Regions from separate parts of the Halomonas sp. N3-2A genome, predicted to be linked through region 3. Evidence: predicted binding sites of a transcription regulator. Region 3 holds the regulator's gene; each other region holds the start of a gene.
What was found. Region 3 encodes FNR, which switches genes on or off when oxygen is low (the NO sensors DNR and NnrR bind a similar motif). Its sites were predicted from a motif close to TTGATNTANATCAA; they were not measured.
Positions count from the first base shown of each region.

Region 1 (6,159 bases), 530 kb from region 3:
TTCCACAGCGTCGATATCCACCAGGACTTCCCAGCTATAAAAGTGCCCACGCTGCTGATGTGTGCAGGCAAGGGCGGGGTTATCCAGGATGAAGACCGCACCGAAATACGCGCCCTGCTACCGACGATTCGCGTTTCTACCGCGCAACAAGCGGGTCACATGATTCCCTGGGATGACTTCGACGGTTTTTTTGCCGCCTTTGAAGACTTCCTGGGCACACAACTCTAACCAAGGCCAATAATCATGACTCAGAGCACCAAGACCTACCGTATCGGCCAGATCGTCCCCAGCTCCAATATCACCATGGAGACGGAGATACCTGCCATGCTCGCTGCACGCCAGTTGATTCGTCCAGAACGCTTCACTTTTCACTCCAGCCGCATGCGCATGAAAACCGTTAGTAAGGACGAGCTGGCCGCGATGGATGCGGAGTCTGACCGCTGTGCCTTGGAACTCTCCGATGCAGCAGTGGATGTGATGGGGTATGCCTGCCTGGTTGCCATTATGGCGATGGGGCCCGGCTACCACCGAGCGTCGCAAAAGCGTTTGCGCAGCCGCACCGAAGAGAATGGCTGCGACACGCCGGTGGTCACCAGCGCCGGTGCGCTGGTTGATGCCCTGGGTGTGATGAAAGCCAAACGTGTGGTGGTAGTGGCGCCTTACATGAAGCCGCTGACCGAAATGGTGGTCGACTACATCCGTCAGGAAGGCATTGAGGTGCTCGACTATCGGGCGCTTGAGATACCCAACAACCTGGATGTCGCTCGCCACGACCCCGCCAATCTCCCCGAAATCGTCGCCAGCCTCGATTTAAGTAACGTGGATGCGATCGTCTTGTCGGCCTGTGTACAAATGCCATCGCTACCGGCCGTCGCCAAGGTTGAAGCCCTGACCGGTAAGCCAGTGGTGACCGCAGCTATCGCGACCACCTACGCCATGCTCAAGGCACTCGACCTGGAACCCATCGTACCGGGCGCGGGTGCTCTCTTGTCAGGGGCTTACTAACGAGATCAGGTGCTGATTAACGATCTAGAGTGCTGATTAAGGAGACGACCATGTCGCAGCACAATACTGATAATACGGCCTCGGACAACTACAAGGGCGTGTGGGATGGACGCATTGGCTTTGGCAAAAGGCCCGCACTGCTGGTGGTTGATTTTATGCAAGGCTACACCACGCCAGGCTCGCCGCTATTTGCCCAGGGCGTGGTGGATGCGGTGGCCAATATGCCACCGCTACTCAATACCGCACGGCGCACTGGCACGCCAATCATCCACACCAACATCCTTTATCACGCCCCGGATCAAATCGATGGTGGCACTTGGGTCAAGAAGTCGCCGGTAATGCGGGCGATGGTGGCGGGCAACCCTTACGCCGAGTTCTGCCCCGAGGTGGCCCCCCATCAAGATGAGCTGATAATGACCAAGCAGTACGCCAGCGCCTTCTTTGGTACTTCGCTTGCCTCCACGCTGGTCGCCATGGGTATCGATACGCTGATCATTACCGGCTGCTCCACCAGCGGCTGCATTCGCGCCACCGCCGTTGACGGCGTACAGCACGGCTTTCGGGTGATGGTGGTACGTGATTGCGTGGGCGATCGCCACCCCGCGCCCCATGAAGCCAACCTGTTTGATATCGATAGCAAATATGGGGATGTAATTAGACTGGATGAAACACTGGGTTACTTAATGAAGCGTTAGGAGTGCCCGAAAACGCAAGTGAAGCGGGCACCTCTGTTGTGTCATCCGTCCGCGTTCATTTTTTCCAGCAGATGCATTAAGGCAACCCGCTCTGCCGGGTTGAGATTTTTCATGGTCTGATCGCTAATTTGCTTGGCACTGGGCACCATGCCCTCGACTAATGTCTCCCCAGGCTCGGTGATCACTACCATGACTTTGCGTTGATCATTGGGGTCGGTGGTGAGCGAGATCCACTCACGTGCTTTAAGGCGTTTAATGACGCCACGGATGGTGGCTGGATCAATCGCCGTGGCGTTAACGATGTCGGTTAACGAGCTGGGGCCTCGCTCCATCACCGTACACAGCGTGACAAACTGAATGGCCGTAAGCTGTTTATCACTGCTGTAGCGCTGAAAAATAGCCGTATGCCGCTGGTAGGCTTTACGCAGTAGATGGCCTACTTGCTCAGAAAAATCATACCCCTGCTCTGAAGGCGTGGGGTGCTCGCCGGAAGACGAGTGTTTGAGCGCACTATCCGTTGTCATTCCATCTCCTTAATCTATTAGCGACGACGTGTATCGAGTATGGCACTGGTTAACAAAATGATGCATCAACGTATTAAATACGGCTTGCGCTGGATCAATTCACCATGCTTTTATGGCGTACACGCTACAATTTTACCTTAGTTATTGCTCGTTGATCACCTCAAATTCATCTGCACTGATTACTTAAAACGCTAGCGTGGGAGGCAAGCATGGCCGATAAATCAGACTATACAAGAGAGTCACTGCTGTATGGATCTGATGTTCTGGTGATCTATCGCGACCCGGTTACACCCCCTAAGCCCGCGCCCGGACAGCCAGGTACACACTCAAACTTCACTCCCCATGAGCCTGAGATATTTATTGCCGTGCTGAGCGATAGCCACATCGTGGCTTTCAACGGCCACGTAGACTTGGGCACCGGTATACGCACGGCGCTCGCTCAAATTGTTGCGGAAGAGCTTAGCGTCGCGTTCGACAGCGTTACCGTGGTGCTGGGCAACTCTGTTGAAGCCCCCAACCAAGGCCCCACCATTGCTAGTGCGTCGATTCAAATCACTGCCGAACCTCTACGCCGCGCGGCGGCTCAAGCGCGGGAGTACCTATTGACACTGGCAGCAAAGCACTTTGACACTGAGCGCTCACTACTTAGCTGCCAAAACGGCGCTATTATGCCCAGTGATGATAACCACTCATCCGTGAGCTTTGGAGAGTTGCTGCGGGGGACCCGTCATGCATTAAAGCTTGCCGATGAGGTGCCGCTTAAGCCGGCCAGCCACTATACCCTGGTCGGCCAATCGACCTCCCGCGTGGATATACCCGCCAAGGCCACCGGGCAATTGACCTTTATCCACGACCTGCGCCTGCCCGATATGCTGCATGGGCGAGTGATTCGCCCGCCTTATGTAGGCCATGATAACGGCGACTTTATTGGCAACAGTTTAATCGCGGTTGATGAAAGCTCTGTGGCACATTTGCCAGGCGTGGTAAGCGTCGTGGTGGTCGGTGACTTTGTTGGTGTGGTGGCCGAACGTGAAGAACAGGCTGCTGCCGCAGCCAAACAGCTAAAGATCCAGTGGCGACCCACCGAAGGCTTGCCTCAGTTGGACAACATAGAGCAAGCACTGCTCGACTTACCCAGCAAGCAGCGCATACTCCTCGATGAGGGTGATCTCGACAACGCGCTGGCCTCCGCACAGCATTCGCTCAATCGTCACTATGTGTGGCCTTTCCAGCTGCACGGCTCCATTGGCCCTTCGTGCTCCGTCGCCGATGCCAATGAAGATGGCCTGCACGTATGGTCGGGCACCCAAAATCCACACAGCCTGCGCGCCGATCTCGCCCGCCTTACCGGTTTAGACGAAGGCGTTATCACCATTACCCGCATGGAAACCTCGGGCTGCTATGGCCGCAATTGCGCCGACGATGTTGGCGCGGATGCTGTACTACTCTCTCAGGCGGTTGGCCGCCCCGTCCGTGTGCAACTCACCCGTGAGCAGGAACACACCTGGGAGCCTAAAGGAGCTGCTCAGTATATGGCGATCCAGGGCGGTTTAAATGCAGATGGCAGCCCGGCAGGCTATCGCTTTAATACGCGCTACCCCTCTAACAGTGCGCCCACCCTGGCACTACTGCTAACCGGTGCTGCCTCGCCTATTGATATCCCCTTTGAGATGGGAGATAGAACGTCGGTGCCACCCTACCGCTACCCTCATCGCCAAATAGTCTGCGACGACGTCCCGACTCTGGTGCGCGCCTCCTGGCTACGTGGCGTCTCAGCATTGCCCAGCACCTTCGCCCACGAAAGCTATATTGATGAGCTTGCCTATTTAGCAAATGAAGATCCAGTCACCTACCGGTTGCGCTATTTAGCCGATAATCGCGCTTGCGAACTTGTCGAAGCGTTAGCCGAACGTGCGAACTGGAAGCCCTGCGTCGCTAACATCAACCCAAGAAGCGAGGGTGAGTGGCGCTACGGCCGAGGCTTCGCTTACGCCCAGTACGTGCATAGCAAATTCCCCGGCTTTGGCGCCGCGCTCGCCGCCTGGGTAATTGAGCTTAAAGTCAATGTGAAGAGTGGACGGATTGTCGTCGAGAATTTATATGTAGGTCAGGATGCGGGCTTAATGGTGAACCCCGCAGGCGTTCGCCATCAGGTGCATGGCAATGTGATCCAAATGCTCAGCCGCACGTTAAAGGAGCGGGTGACCTTTGAGGATGGTTTACCGACCAGCAAAGAGTGGGGCGGCTACCCTATTCTGCGTTTCTCGGAGCTCCCCCCCATCAACGTCATGCTGCTTGATCGTCCAGAACTGCCGCCACTCGGCGTAGGCGAGTCCGCCTCACTGCCCGGCGCTCCTGCGATTGCCAACGCGCTTTTTGATGCCACGGGGGTGCGCTTTACCCATCCTCCTTTTACCCCTGACACCATTCGCGACTCACTGAAGGCCTCTCTTCAACTCCCCATGGAGGCGGCTAGTTAATGCAACACCTTGATCTACAGGTTATCGAACGCGCATTGAAATGGGCCAACCAGGGGCTGACTATTTGGTTGTGTACGGTGCTAAAAACCTTTGGCTCGGCACCCCGGGAGCCGGGTGCCATGCTAGTAGCATGTTCGACAGGCGACTATCTGGGGTCACTGTCGGGCGGCTGTGTCGAAGAGGACTTTATCACCAGGCTTCAAACGGGAGAGTTCAACGAACCGGTTCAGTCGGTGCGCTATGGCGGTGACGCTGGTTCAGCGAATATTCGTTTACCCTGCGGTGGTAGCCTTGAAGTGCTGGTTGAACGGCTAGCCCCCAACACCGAAAACCTCACTCACCTAGAAGTGGTGCATGCCACGCTACTGGGTCGCCAACCGCTAACCCGCTGTATCAAATTGGATGGCAGCGGCAAGCGCTTTAACCCCTCGAAGAACACCGAGCCCACCGTTATTTTTGATACCGCTAGCGTCAATATTCGCATAGGCCCTGCGCTACGGCTGATTATCGCGGGGATCTCCTCCGTCTCTGCGCCCTGTGCGCTGTTTGCCCAAACGCTTGGTTTTGAAGTGATTGTCTGTGAACCCAGGGACGAAGTCCGAAAAAATTTCGATGTACCCGGCATAGAAGTGCAGGCCGTTCTACCTTCGGTGTTTATTTCATCAGGTGGCTGCCATGCCAATACCGCCATTGTTGCCTTGACCCATGACCCGCGTATTGATGATTTAGCCATGATCGAAGCCGTCCGTACGAATGCATTTTACATTGGGGTCATGGGTTCTCATCAGACCTCACAACAACGTGCAGAGCGGCTGCTGCGCTCTGGCGGCCTAACAAGTGCCCAAGTAGCACGAATTAACATGCCCATTGGGCTTAATCTAGGCAGCAAAACACCGGCTGAAATTGCGTTAGCCGTCATGGCCGATATTCACCGTATTTATCGTGGAAAAACACGTCATGAGTTGTAGTGATATCATCGTGATTGTCATGGCGGCTGGCCAGTCTCGTCGCTTTGGTAGCGATAAAAGAATTGCTAAATTAAGCAATGGAGAGACACTACTGACCTCCACGTTGTTAACTATTCAGAAGCACTTTCCAAACATTATCGTTGTGCTTAAAGAAGATGATAAGGCTCAATCACTCGGCCTTTCTCCAATCACCCCAACGCTGGTTAGCCCGCGCAGTCATTTAGGACTCGGATACAGCATTAGCGATGCTTTCAAATATCTATGTTCAGACGAAAAATTTAATAATTACCGATCCGCGGCGATTTGGCTTGCCGATCTCCCTTGGGTGACTCAAAAAACGTGTAAGTTATTAGCAGACATGTCTAGCGCAGAAAATATCGTTCAACCAACACACCTACAGATCCCAGGCCACCCGGTTATTTTTGGTAGAAAATTTTGGAAACATATCGCTGATTTAAGCAATCCCAGCGGCGCTTCCGCTATTCTC
Region 1 is NZ_CP022286.1:2,706,629-2,712,787, forward strand. Features, by position in the region: gene CEK60_RS12670 (alpha/beta fold hydrolase) at 1-228, shown strand, start outside; gene CEK60_RS12675 (maleate cis-trans isomerase family protein) at 244-1,005, shown strand; gene CEK60_RS12680 (N-carbamoylsarcosine amidohydrolase) at 1,056-1,700, shown strand; gene CEK60_RS12685 (MarR family winged helix-turn-helix transcriptional regulator) at 1,742-2,224, opposite strand; gene CEK60_RS12690 (xanthine dehydrogenase family protein molybdopterin-binding subunit) at 2,434-4,704, shown strand; gene CEK60_RS12695 (XdhC family protein) at 4,704-5,672, shown strand; gene CEK60_RS12700 (nucleotidyltransferase family protein) at 5,662-6,159, shown strand, end outside.
Region 1: CEK60_RS12690 (xanthine dehydrogenase family protein molybdopterin-binding subunit) is a predicted target of FNR. The motif match lies at 2,309-2,322, and genes of this name have one in related genera.

Region 2 (6,159 bases), 1.6 Mb from region 3:
GCCGCCAAGAATGCCCCCCGTTATACTCATGGCAATACCAAAAATATTGGTGACGTTGGCGATGGTGGCCAGTGAAAAGCCTAAATCGATATACAGCGGATTTGCCATAGAGGCCATGGCAAGGTCGCTAATTCGGAACACCGCGATAAACACTAAAATGCCCAACGCCTTCACCCCATAGCGGCGGAAGAAGTCGGTAAAAGGGCACACAATGGCACCAATCACCCAAGCACCTAGACGTCGCAAAGCTTTCGGTTGTCCACGGCTGGCACGAATGAAGGCGCGTACCTTGGGTTCGTGAATGAGCTGAACCGTCAACGATGCGCGCTTTGGTTCAGGTCGAATCAGCACGGTGAGCACGCCAATGCCCACAAGCGCGGCCATGCAGAGGTACGCTGCGTTCCAGGAAATCGCTGAGGCCACATACAGCGCCCCGGCACCTGCCGCTAACAGCCCACCGCGGTAACCGATAATGTAAGTAGAGGCCATCGCTGCTTGTACATCGTCATCCGCGGATTCGATGCGATACGCGTCAATGGCGATATCCTGGGTGGCCGAGCCAAAGGCTATCAACAGCGCAAAGGCTGCTACCCAGCCTAAGTTGCCTACGGGACTGACTCCCGCTAAGCCAATTAGCCCTGCCGCAATCATCCCCTGGGCAAGCAGCATCCAGCCACGCCGCTGGCCAAGCATGCGGGTTAAGATCGGCAGGGCAAGTCGGTCAACGATAGGTGCCCAAAAAAACTTGATTGAGTAGAGCATGCCAATCCAGGCGAAGAAGCCAATGGCGGCCACTTCAACGCCGTCACTGCGTAGCCATGCAGAGAGAGTCGAAAACACCAGCAAAAAAGGTAAGCCTGCTGAAAAACCTAGAAACAGCATGGTGATAACAGGTGCACGACAGTAAATACCTAACGCATCCAGCCAGCTGCGCTGGGGAGTAGGGGTGGGCATGTTGGTTAACACTCCAGGAAAGAAAACGTCTGCATCGAGGCCCGCTAAAAACCGCTCAGTGGTAGACTAGGCCTGATATCCATGACAAAGCCGATAGCTTACCGGAGAGGAGTTTTCAATGTCGATTACAGCCCATCAAGTAGTCACTTTACACTACGTGTTAAGCGATGTGCTTAGCGATGGCAGTACCCGCGTGCTAGATGACTCCAACGCACGTGATAAGCCCTTAGAGTACCTCCATGGACACGATAATATTTTGCCCGGTTTAGAGAGTGCTCTGGAAGATAAAGCCGCTGGAGATGAGCTGCGTGTCACGCTTGCGCCTGCTGATGCCTACGGCATCCGTAATGAAGACTTGGTGCAACAGGTGAGTCGTGGGTCGTTTGGCAGCGCAGCGCTTGAACCCGGTAGCCGTTTCCAAACAGAAGGTGAAGCAGGCCCGCAAATTGTCACGGTGGTTAGTGTTGATGGGGACATGGTAACGGTCGATACAAATCATCCGCTGGCAGGCCATACGCTTCGCTATCAAGTCAACGTGCTGGATGTGCGTGATGCAACCCGTGCAGAGCTGGCGAAAGGCCACCCTCTACCGCCGGGAACCGAACACAGCAAAGTAGAAGATCGAAAAGTGCTTTAGCTGCAAGTTTTAGGGGCTTTAAGTTTTACAGACTTTAAGTTTCATAGGCCTTAAATCTTCGGCGTGCTCAAAATTGACAGTGTATTTTAAAGCTGCAGCGTATTTTGAGTGTTAAAAACTGACCCATATCAAGTTCCTGATGGGCCGCAAATAACCCCGCTGAAAAGCTTGACCCAGGTCAGCTTCCTGCCGCGATTAACGCACTAGGATGGTGTCATACATCACGGCAGGAGGGGATCACCATGTATTGGGATGATGCTGTTATTTTCGGTCTAGTTACTGTCGCGTTAATGATTGCTTTTATGGTTGGTTGGGTAGGTTTTATTGTACGCGACCACCTCCGTAAGGATGAACGTAAAAAGCATTAACGCCGTTGTGGTGACCGTCGTCAGGGGAGGGAGCTTGCTTTTAACAGCGAGCTTCCTGTTGCCGGCCCAGCTGGGTCGGCTTTTTTATTAATTAAAACTATGTTTTCGAGTATTCGCATTAATCGTCTGGTAAAGTACCTAGTTGTACAATAAGGCATTGTACCGCAAGGAAGCCATTTGCCATGAATGCTGCTAATTCAATCGTTGCCATACGCTGTTGCGCTCATCATTATCCCAAAGCTAGTGTTGCCTGTATTCTTCTATTACTTAGCTGGCTATCAGTGCCGGTCTATGCTCAAGCATTAAGCGTCATTAATGGTGAAAAAACCACAGCACTCTCTCTTAATGAGTTGCGCCAACAATCTACGATTACCTCGCCAGTATTTGATCCTTTTCAAGGCCGAGAGCTAGAGATGCATGGGCTTGAATTCCGTCGCTTTCTCATTAATCAGTTTGGCGAAGTTCCTCCCGCATTGCACTTTACGACATGGGATGATTACGAAGTGACGTTAGATGGCTGGGATGATCCTAAGTGGTTAATGGTCACGGCAGAGAGTGGAGAGCCACTTACATTGCGTTCGCGGGGGCCATTGCGGCTGGTTGATCTGGCTTATAATGATCAGCGTGATATCAAGAGCCTGCGTGAGTTCAACGACTGGATATGGATGATTCGAAGTATTGAGGCCCGTTGGTGATCATTGAGCCGCCGCCTTCTCCACCTGCCGTACCACTGCCACCCCCCGTTCCTTTCGCTAGGAAGCGCCGCTATGTAACGTGGTTATCATTGAGCCTCATGAGTTTTATGGCATTGATGGTAGTTATTGTTTATGAGGCGCGCTGGGTATATCCCGAAATACAGGCTTACTTCAGCCAGACAGGCAATTTGACAGGGCAGCAATTGGCTACCAGGTCTCGGGCATATTTACAGCTCGCCCAACAACATTTGTTAAGCGAACAGCCCTTTGACGATGAACAGCGACAAACGGTTAGGCTTAATCTCGATCTTGCCTATGGGCTAATTGATGTCGAGGTATATCGTCAAAGGTACAGCTGTACCCAGCCGAGTTTACAAACCCTCAATTTACTAACAGAGCGCCTTACAGAAACTACCGTGACACCGTTTGATGCTGCAGCTGAACTGTTGGGCCCAATTGATTGTTTAACGAACATTGAGATGAATCAGCTCGACCTGCGTGGTATGGCAATTAATGAGTTTTCCGAAAGCACCCGACGGTATAATCAGATTCTCACCTATTCGAGCATGGTGATTTTTGCACTAGGGCTGCTGTTTTGGGTAATGCATGAGCGTCAGTTACGGCGTACAGAGCGTGCGACTAAGCAAACCATAGCCTGGATGCAGCATGCGATGCGTGATCCGCTGACGGGGATAGGTAACCGCAGTGCGCTGCATCAGGATGTCGCTACCAAAGAAGGGGCTGCGCTTGCTTTGATCTTGGTCGATATCGACTTCTTTAAGCAGTACAACGATTCATTGGGGCATCCTGAGGGGGATCAACTGTTACGGCGCTTAGCCAGTCTGCTGAAATATGTACTGGGAGCAGAGGCAAAACTATACCGATTAGGGGGAGATGAGTTTGCCGCAGTATTGCCTTGTGATGATGATGCGTTATTGATTGGCTACTGTGATCAATTAACGTCTGTTTTAGAGCAGGCTGATTTCAAACACCCCGCGCATCCGCACAATGAAAGGGTCACCTTGAGTATTGGGGCAGTCTGCTTTACCGCAGGGGATGCGACCTTTCCAAGTGCCTATAAAGCTGCTGATAAGGCGCTTTACCGAGTAAAGAGCGCAGGCCGTAATGGTTGGCAAATTACTGCAGCTGCATAATGTTTCCACAAAACGCTGAGTGTAGTTAAAAAAAGTAAACAATGGGAAAGTGACGCTCAGCCAGTGGTTTGCTGTGTGCTTCGAGGCTAGGATTGTTTTTAAAACAGTGTTTCATAACCTTTCTAGCGATTAATCCGGAGTGCTGATATGAGCAATGAAGCCGATTTCCTGCTGAATAAACGGCGTTCACGACGTCAAGTGCTAGCAAGTTTAGGGCTTGGTGCCGCTGCACTTTACGTGGCCCCTACGCTGTTTTCCATGGGGCAAGCTGAAGCGCGTGAACATCACCATTCCCGTTCACGTTACTCGCGGCCCAGCTATTCGAGGCCCCGTTATTCAAGACATAGCTATTCAAGACCCCATTATTCTAAACCCAGGCATTCACGTCCCCATCATTCACGTCCTTACTACGCTCGCCCACAGCGCTCCCGTTGGGATGGAGACGCTGTAATTGAGATTCGCATAAGCCGCTTATTACCTCGCTGGTAAGGGGGGGGCCGTGTCTACCACTTCGATTGCTGTCGATTATGCGTTGGAAAATGTTGGCCCTTGCATACGCTTGATTGATGCAGAGCGGCTACTGCCAGTGATTCATCAAGCCATGCCAGGCTGGCGGCTAACGCCCTGTGAGGCTCAACAGCACGCACCCTCTATTTGTGTTTGGCGTCATCCTAATGGTTACTGGCAGGAAGCGCCGGCCCTGCCGGGAGGCATGTTATTAGATACACCGGCAGGAACCGCATGCAGCGTGATTGCTGATTTAGCGGGTGCTTATCTTCGACATCATCCTGAGTATATTGGGCTTCACTGTGGGGCGGTAGAGGTTAATCAACAGCTAGTAATATTTCCGGATAGTCATCGAGCTGGTAAAAGCACGCTCACGGCGGCGTTCGCCGCGGCGGGTTATAGGGTGTTTGGCGATGATGTGCTGGCACTCACTAGCTGTGGTGAAGGGATAGCGCTGGGCGTTGCACCTAGACTGCGCTTGCCGTTGCCAGAAACCCTTGCGCCGGAGTTTCATCAGTTTGTTGCCAACCACCTAGGGCCTCATGATGATCGCTATGGCTATCTGGCGTTAAATGAGCAGCAGTTGGCATCGCATGGGATGCGTTGTCCGCTAGGCGCCGTACTGCTTATTGAGCGCGATGAATCGCTCAGTGAGCCACAGCTGGTTCGTCTGCAGCCGGGAGATGGGTTATGGCAGTTGTTGCAGCAGAATTTCGCCGAGCATGAGTCGGATCAAACGTTGATTGAGCGCTTTTTGCCACTCTTAAAAGATTTACCGTGTTTTTTAATGCGTTACCGAGATGCTTACGAAGCGGCAACGTGGCTGGCAACTGAGATAGATAGTGATGGGTTTCTTGACGGTGCTGTAGCGACGAGTCCGTGTCGTCGTCAAACTGAGTCGGAGGCGTTCAAACAGCGCCAGGTGCTGGCAGCAAACGACACGCGCAGGTGGCAAATCAGCCCGGTGGCTCACGAGTTTCCATTGGGTGAAGAGCTGTTCGTCATTGCGAAAGAGGGCGGCGAAATCCATCGTTTGAATGTGACGAGTAGAGCCGTGTGGGCACTGCTGCAGCATGAGGCTCTATGCCAAGATGAAATTATTGATACCTTGATGGCTTTTTTTGTTGGCGCTAGCAGGCAAAGTATCAAGCGAGATATCTGCCAGTTATTGGGCCAATTAGTCAGCTTGGGATTAGTGCAGCCTGTCGCCGATTAGCGCTGGCACTGGCGAGGCAACCTAACTGATGATGCCTGCCAGTGTCTCTTTTATTGGCCACGATGCAGTTCTAGTCGTGGCCGTTATAAACGGTTATGCGCTGATCAGTCCTGCTTTTACGCGTAGAAAATCAACAATTGTGTCAGCCGGAACCATGGTCGCTTCGCTGTCTCGGCGGCCTTTGTATTCCAGTTCGCCGTTATCCAAACCACGATCACCAATCACTAAACGGTGAGGCACACCCATAAGCTCCAGGTCTGCAAACTTGACGCCGGGACGCGTGTCGCGGTCATCAAGCAACACGTCTAAGCCAGCCGCTGTTAGCGCTTGATAGAGACGTTCGGACTCTTCGCGCACACGTTGTGATTTGTGGGCATTCATCGGCACCAGCGCTACTTGGAACGGAGCAATAGCGTTTGGCCAGATAATGCCTGAATCATCGTGGTTTTGCTCAATGGCGGCAGCGACCACGCGGGTAACACCGATGCCATAGCAGCCCATCCACGGATGGCTGGTTTTGCCGTTGTCGCCCAGCACCGTCGCGTTCATTGCTTCGGAGTACTTTTGTCCAAGCTGGAAGACGTGGCCTACTTCAATACCACGTTTGATAGACAGCGTGCCTTTGCCG
Region 2 is NZ_CP022286.1:1,661,661-1,667,819, reverse strand. Features, by position in the region: gene CEK60_RS07865 (AmpG family muropeptide MFS transporter) at 1-954, opposite strand, end outside; gene CEK60_RS07860 (FKBP-type peptidyl-prolyl cis-trans isomerase) at 1,073-1,591, shown strand; gene ccoM (cytochrome c oxidase subunit CcoM) at 1,834-1,959, shown strand; gene CEK60_RS07855 (hypothetical protein) at 2,142-2,654, shown strand; gene CEK60_RS07850 (GGDEF domain-containing protein) at 2,762-3,808, shown strand; gene CEK60_RS22100 (hypothetical protein) at 4,086-4,259, shown strand; gene CEK60_RS07840 (PqqD family protein) at 4,308-5,531, shown strand; gene CEK60_RS07835 (proline--tRNA ligase) at 5,625-6,159, opposite strand, start outside.
Region 2: ccoM (cytochrome c oxidase subunit CcoM) is a predicted target of FNR. The motif match lies at 1,710-1,723, and genes of this name have one in related genera.

Region 3 (6,159 bases):
AAAAGCCGTTATCGCTTCCAGGCTGAGCAAGAATGCTTGTGCTATGTGATGCCGAAGGCGCTATTTATAAAACTATGCCGTCATCATCCTGACTTCGAAAATTTCTTCAAACAGTCGCTATCTCACAAAGCGCGGTTAATGACTGAAAAGCGTGCCGAAGGCGGCGTGACCATGGCCGGTTTTATGTTGGCTAAAGTCAGCGAATGTATGCGTGAACCTCTTATCATGGATGCATCGACAGATATTGCCAGCGCGGTGCGTCAGCTCAACGATAGTCATGCAGATAGTTTGCTCGTCAAAACCCAGGGTGAGTTTGGCATTGTCACCAAAACCGATTTGCTCAATGGTGTCGTGCTGAACAACTTTGAGCATACAGCGCCCGTTGAGGATGTGGCCCATTTCTCGTTGGTGACCGTTACCCCCCATCAGTACTTATTTGAAGCGCTCGTGCTGATGACGCGGCATAAAGTAACGCGGGTGGTGGTGATGGAACAGGGCGCCCTGAAAGGGGTGGTGGAGCTAACGGATGTCCTTAGCTATTTTTCGAGCCGTAGCTATGTCGTTAGTCTGCAGGTGGAGCAGGCGAATAGCTTAGAAGCATTGGCGGCTGCCAGCCAACGCACGCCAGAATTGGTGAATGCGCTTATGGCGCAAGGGGTCAAACTACGTTTTGCCATGGACCTACTGGCCGCGTTGAATGGCCGAATTATCAATAAAGCGTGGTCATTTGTTATTCCTGAGCAGTATCACTCCCAAAGTTGCCTAATGGTGATGGGTAGCGAAGGGCGCGGCGAACAAATTCTTAAAACAGATCAAGATAATGGTTTGATTTTAGCCGATGACAGCCAATGGCCTTCGCTTGCCGAAGACATGAATGCGCTTACCCAAACGCTGATTCAGCTCGGCTACCCACCCTGCCCAGGTAATATCATGGTGTCTAATCCTGAATGGGTTGGCACTGTGTCGCAATGGAAAAACAACATTGCTAAGTGGGTGAGTGCAAGAGATGGCGATAGCCTAATGAAGCTGGCGATTTTGCTGGATGCCCATGGTGTGGCTGGTAATCCGCAATTGCTAGACAGCGTGCGAGCAGAGCTGTTTGAACGCTGCTCACGGGATGAGCTATTGCTGTCCTACTTTGCTCGCGCTGCACTGCGTTTCTCAACACCGCTAACGCTATTTGGCTCCTTAAAAAAGCCCCAGCATGGGATCGATATTAAAAAAGGCGGTATTTTCCCCATTGTTCATGGGGTGCGCACAATGGCCCTCGAGCGACGCATTAATGCTACTTCCACCTTAGATCGCCTGGACGCTTTAGCAGAAGATGGTCGTCTTGATCGCCGTTTTGCGGATGACCTGGGCGAGGCGCTGGCACTGTTTACCGAACTACGTTTAAAACAGCAGCTACAGACAGCGGAAGCGTCGACTCAGCAGCGTAGTAACCGTGTGGTGGTGCAAGAACTCTCGTCCCTTGAGCGTGACCTGTTGCGTGAGGCGCTGCATATCGTAAAAGATTTTAAGCAGCGGCTCTCCCATCGTTATCATTTGGAGTATTCGTGAGCGGAATGCGCTTGTTAGACCGGCATATGTCGCTGCTCAGTGGCTCGCTGCGTACATTAATGCAGCGCGAAAGCGACCGTCGACGCTGGGCAGACTCCCCCTACGCATGGCTGTTTCAGCCTTACATGGGGGAAGAAATGGTGGCGCTTGCCTGCCAGGTTAGCCCAGGCCAAGCGCCGGTGGTCAGCGTCGCTGCTGTTGTCTTAAGCCCAGGGAGAGTGCAGACCAGCCGAGCCTGGGTGGCTACCCTGGCAGAAGAGCAGAACAACAACGCCCCTGCGCTGCGGCGACATCATCAGCTGTATGCGACGGATACGGTGCTGGCGCCTAACGCTGAGCATCTTGGGGCGCTAGCGGAATTCATCGGTAATCGGCCGCTAATTGGTTGGCAGTTAGGGCGCTCGGTGGAACACCTAAATCTTTTGTTTAAAGCCGGGTTGGGATTTGGTTTGCCCAATGCCCAGGTCGATGTTGGAAAGCTACACTATCGCCAACTGCGTCGCTTACATCCACAGTGTGAGACGAGCGGCCGCCTAACCGAAGCGCTCGCTCGTTGGCAAATACCCGCTCTTCAATGGATGGGAGTGCTGGGGGATGCAACCGCAAGCGCGCTTTTATATCTGCGTTTGCAGCGCGAGATCGCCCAGCAGGGATAGTCGGTACTACTCTCACGGGATGAATCCACGGGTTTATCTTGGGTGGACGTGGTGAGTCTTGTTAGAATGCCCGCTGCTTCTTCTACCATCGGCAGTGCCTACACCATGCTACAACCTGACTATTTTGACCCCGCAGCGCCTGATACTGTTTCTGTTGACAGCCCTGCTGTTAATAGCGCACAGACACCATCCGAGCATCACGCCGCTAAACAAAAGCGTGAATTTAATAAGCTACAAAAGCGCTTACGGCGAGAGGTTGGCAACGCCATCATTGATTATCAAATGATTGGTGAGGGTGACAAGGTGATGGTGTGCCTGTCTGGCGGCAAAGATAGCTATACGATGCTGGAGATACTGCTTAACCTGCAGCGCAACGCGCCGGTTAATTTCTCTCTGGTCGCCGTCAATATGGATCAAAAACAGCCAGGCTTTCCGGAGCATGTGTTGCCCCAGTACCTAGATAAAGTGGGGGTTGAATACCACATTCTAGAGCGTGACACCTACTCAGTGGTGAAAGAGAAAACCCCGGAAGGAAAAACGACCTGCGCGCTCTGCTCACGACTAAGACGTGGCTCGCTCTATGGGTTTGCCGAGGAAATTGGGGCAACGAAAATTGCCCTAGGGCATCATCGTGAAGATATTTTAGAAACGTTATTTCTTAACATGTTCTTTGGTGGCACTTTGAAAGCAATGCCTCCCAAGCTGTTATCTGACGATGGCAAGAATATTGTTATTCGCCCTCTTGCCTACTGTAAAGAGGCTGATATTGCAGAGTTTTCTCGACTAATGGAATTCCCCATTATCCCCTGCAACTTATGTGGCTCTCAGCCCAATCTCCAGCGTCAAGTTGTCAAAGATATGTTGGCTGAGTGGGATAAAAAACACCCAGGACGCCTAGAAAGCATGTTTAAAGCGGTGACCAATGTAGCGCCTTCCCAGCTAGCAGACCGCGGTTTATTTGACTTTGCTGGCCTTGAAGCCAAACAAGCGGCGTTGATGGAAGGGCGTATTCAGGCGCTTAGCGTGGACTAGCCGACTGTTCTTCCTCTTCAGCTAGCGTGATGAGGCGCCGCATATCTAAAATATTAACCTCGCGCCCTGAAACAGCCACCACCTCTTGCTGTTGAAAGCGGCTAAGAATACGGCTGACCGTTTCTACCGCCAAGCCTAAGTAATTGCCGATGTCGGCGCGGGACATGGAGAGTCTGAAGCTATAAGGCGAGTATCCACGTCGACGAAAACGGTCTGATAGGGTGACTAAAAAGCTGGCTAGTCGCTGATCGGCCGTCTTGCGCGATAGCAAGCGCATCATGCGCCGGTCATCCCGCAATTCTTTGCTCATGCTCCGATAAAGCTGGCCACGTAGTTCGGGCAGTTCTTCGGAAAGCAGGTCCAAGCGATCAAATGGAATTTCACATACTGTTGTGGTTTCCAGTGCAATGACGCTACCGGGGTAGTGCTCTTCATCAATTCCGTCCAATCCCACTAGTTCGCTGGGAAGGTAGAAATTTGTTAGCTGATCATTGCCGTTCCCTTCGCTGGTCACCTGTTTCAGGCTGCCTGAGCGGACGGCATACACACTGGTGAAGTGATCGCCCTGGCGAAACAGGGGCTCGCCTTTTTTGAGCGGTGCGCGGCGGCGAATGATGGCATCAAACTGGCCCATATCCTCAAGCTCTAAGGCAAGCGGCAGACACAGCGAGCTTAGGCTACAGGTTTGACAGCGCGCCTCTTGCAGCAGTGAGCGTCGTTGGCTGGCGGGTTGTGGCATATCATTCTCCCTTTCTCGTTAGCCATCATAGGCCCAGAGGCAAGACGTCTCAAGAAGCTTATACAATCTTAGAGTAGCGTTTAGTAGGCTGGTCAGCTAGGCGAGCATCAAAGGCCATCGCCAAATGGCGAATCAGCAGCCGCCCAGTGGGAGTGGCGCTAATCACTTGCCGATGGCGAGTGATTAAGCCGTCTTGCTCAGCTGTCTTCAATTGCTCAATTGCGGTGGAAAAATAATCACTAGCATCGATGTGCCAACGCTTTCCAACTGCCGCTAGATCAATGTGCATGTCGCACATTAGCCGTTCAATCACGTCTCTTCGTATTAGGTCGTCCTTATTTAACCTTAATCCTTTGACGGTTGCCAGCTTACCTTGATCTAAGGCTGCTTCATATTGGCCAAGCTGGGTCGGGTTTTGTGCGTAAACGTCGTCAACCCGTGATATAGCGGATACGCCTAAGCCAACTAAATCGCACTGTGCATGGCTAGAGTAGCCCTGAAAATTGCGTTGTAGTGTGCCGTTGCGCTGTGCAATCGCTAGACTATCGTCAGGTCGTGCAAAGTGATCCATGCCAATATGCACATAGCCTGCGTTAGTCAGCATTTCTATGGTGGTATGCAGAATAGCCAGCTTTTCATCAGCGCTGGGGAGGTCGGTTTCGTTAATGCGTCGCTGTGGCGCAAAGCGGGTGGGCATGTGCGCATAATTAAAGACGGACAGCCGTGCCGGGTTGAGTTCGATGACTTGACTTAGCGTCTCGGCAAAGCTTTTTTCGGTTTGAAATGGTAGCCCATAAATCAAATCAAGATTGAGTGAGCGAAAGCCAAGACGGTGTGCTTCTTCCATCAACGTTTCGGTGAGCACCCGGGGTTGTACGCGGTTGATAGCTTTTTGTACCTGCAGGTTTAAATCCTGTACGCCAAGGCTTAGCCGATTAAAGCCGAGCGACTGTAGGTGGCGTAACGTAAATACGTCTGCTTCACGAGGATCTATTTCAATAGCGTAATCGCGATCGGCTGAGCTAGATAAACCAAAACGGGCATCTAGGCGGTCAATCAGGTCCCCCATCTGTGCCAAGGTTAGAAATGTGGGCGTACCACCGCCCCAGTGTAACTGTTGCACCGGGCGTGAAGTGTCTAAATGGCGGGCAGTGAGCACCATTTCCCGATCTAGCCGAGAAAGGTAAGGTTCTGCAAGGGCGGTATTCTTCGTTGCGATTTTATTGCAAGCACAGTAGAAGCAAATTTTTCGACAAAAGGGCACATGCACATACAGGGATAGCGGACGGTGGCTCTCGTTACTGCGCGCTAGCGCCTGAGTAAAGTCATCGGCGCTGAACTGATCATGAAACGCGAGAGCTGTTGGGTAGGATGTGTAACGTGGGCCACTTTTGTCATAGCGACGCAGTAGCGCTTCATCCCAGGCATTAGCCCCAGACACTTCCTTGTTGGTAGGTGAGAAGGCAGCAGTGGCATGAACAGGCATGGCGAGCGCTCCGAAGTGAGAAGTAAACAAAAGGAGTGACTGAGCGCCGTCGCTCAGTGTTCTCTCGGCATGCTACGTTGGTGTCACTTGGAATGCGTTGAGCTATATCAAGCTATCGGAGGGTCTGACTAATGCGCTGTTAGGGAGATAAGCGTCCATAGTTGCCAAAGGGCGAAACTGATAATCGACAGTGCGGCGACGCTGCGAGTGGCAGGGTGGCGAATTAAATGGCTTAACTGCTGTGCTGCAAGTCCTGTTGCCAGCAGGGCAGGGAGTGTACCCAGGCCAAAAGCACCCATTAGAAGCGCGCCATCGAGTGGGTCTGCAATCGCTAAGCTCCAGGCTAGCATGGAGTAAACCAGACCACAGGGCAGCCAGCCCCACAGCGTCCCTAGAGCGAAGGCTTGAGGAAGATGCACGACAGGCATCAGGCGTCTTCCCACTGGCTCTATATAACGCCAAAGGTGCTTTCCCACCGTTTCTACTTTCAGCAGCCCTTTCCACCAGTTGGCGATATAAAGCGCCATTAAGATGAGCATCAATGCGGCGAAAGCCTGCAGCGCAATACGTGCAGACGGTGAAAGTGAGATAAGTGTGCCAAGTGCAGCAACAATAGCACCTGCCACCATATAGCTGAGAATACGTCCCACGTTATAGCTAATCAGCAGTCCACCCATGCGGGCAGG
Region 3 is NZ_CP022286.1:3,241,310-3,247,468, reverse strand. Features, by position in the region: gene CEK60_RS15170 (putative nucleotidyltransferase substrate binding domain-containing protein) at 1-1,560, shown strand, start outside; gene CEK60_RS15165 (DNA polymerase III subunit epsilon) at 1,566-2,216, shown strand; gene ttcA (tRNA 2-thiocytidine(32) synthetase TtcA) at 2,283-3,248, shown strand; gene fnr (fumarate/nitrate reduction transcriptional regulator Fnr) at 3,235-3,987, opposite strand; gene hemN (oxygen-independent coproporphyrinogen III oxidase) at 4,046-5,473, opposite strand; gene CEK60_RS15145 (sulfite exporter TauE/SafE family protein) at 5,602-6,159, opposite strand, start outside.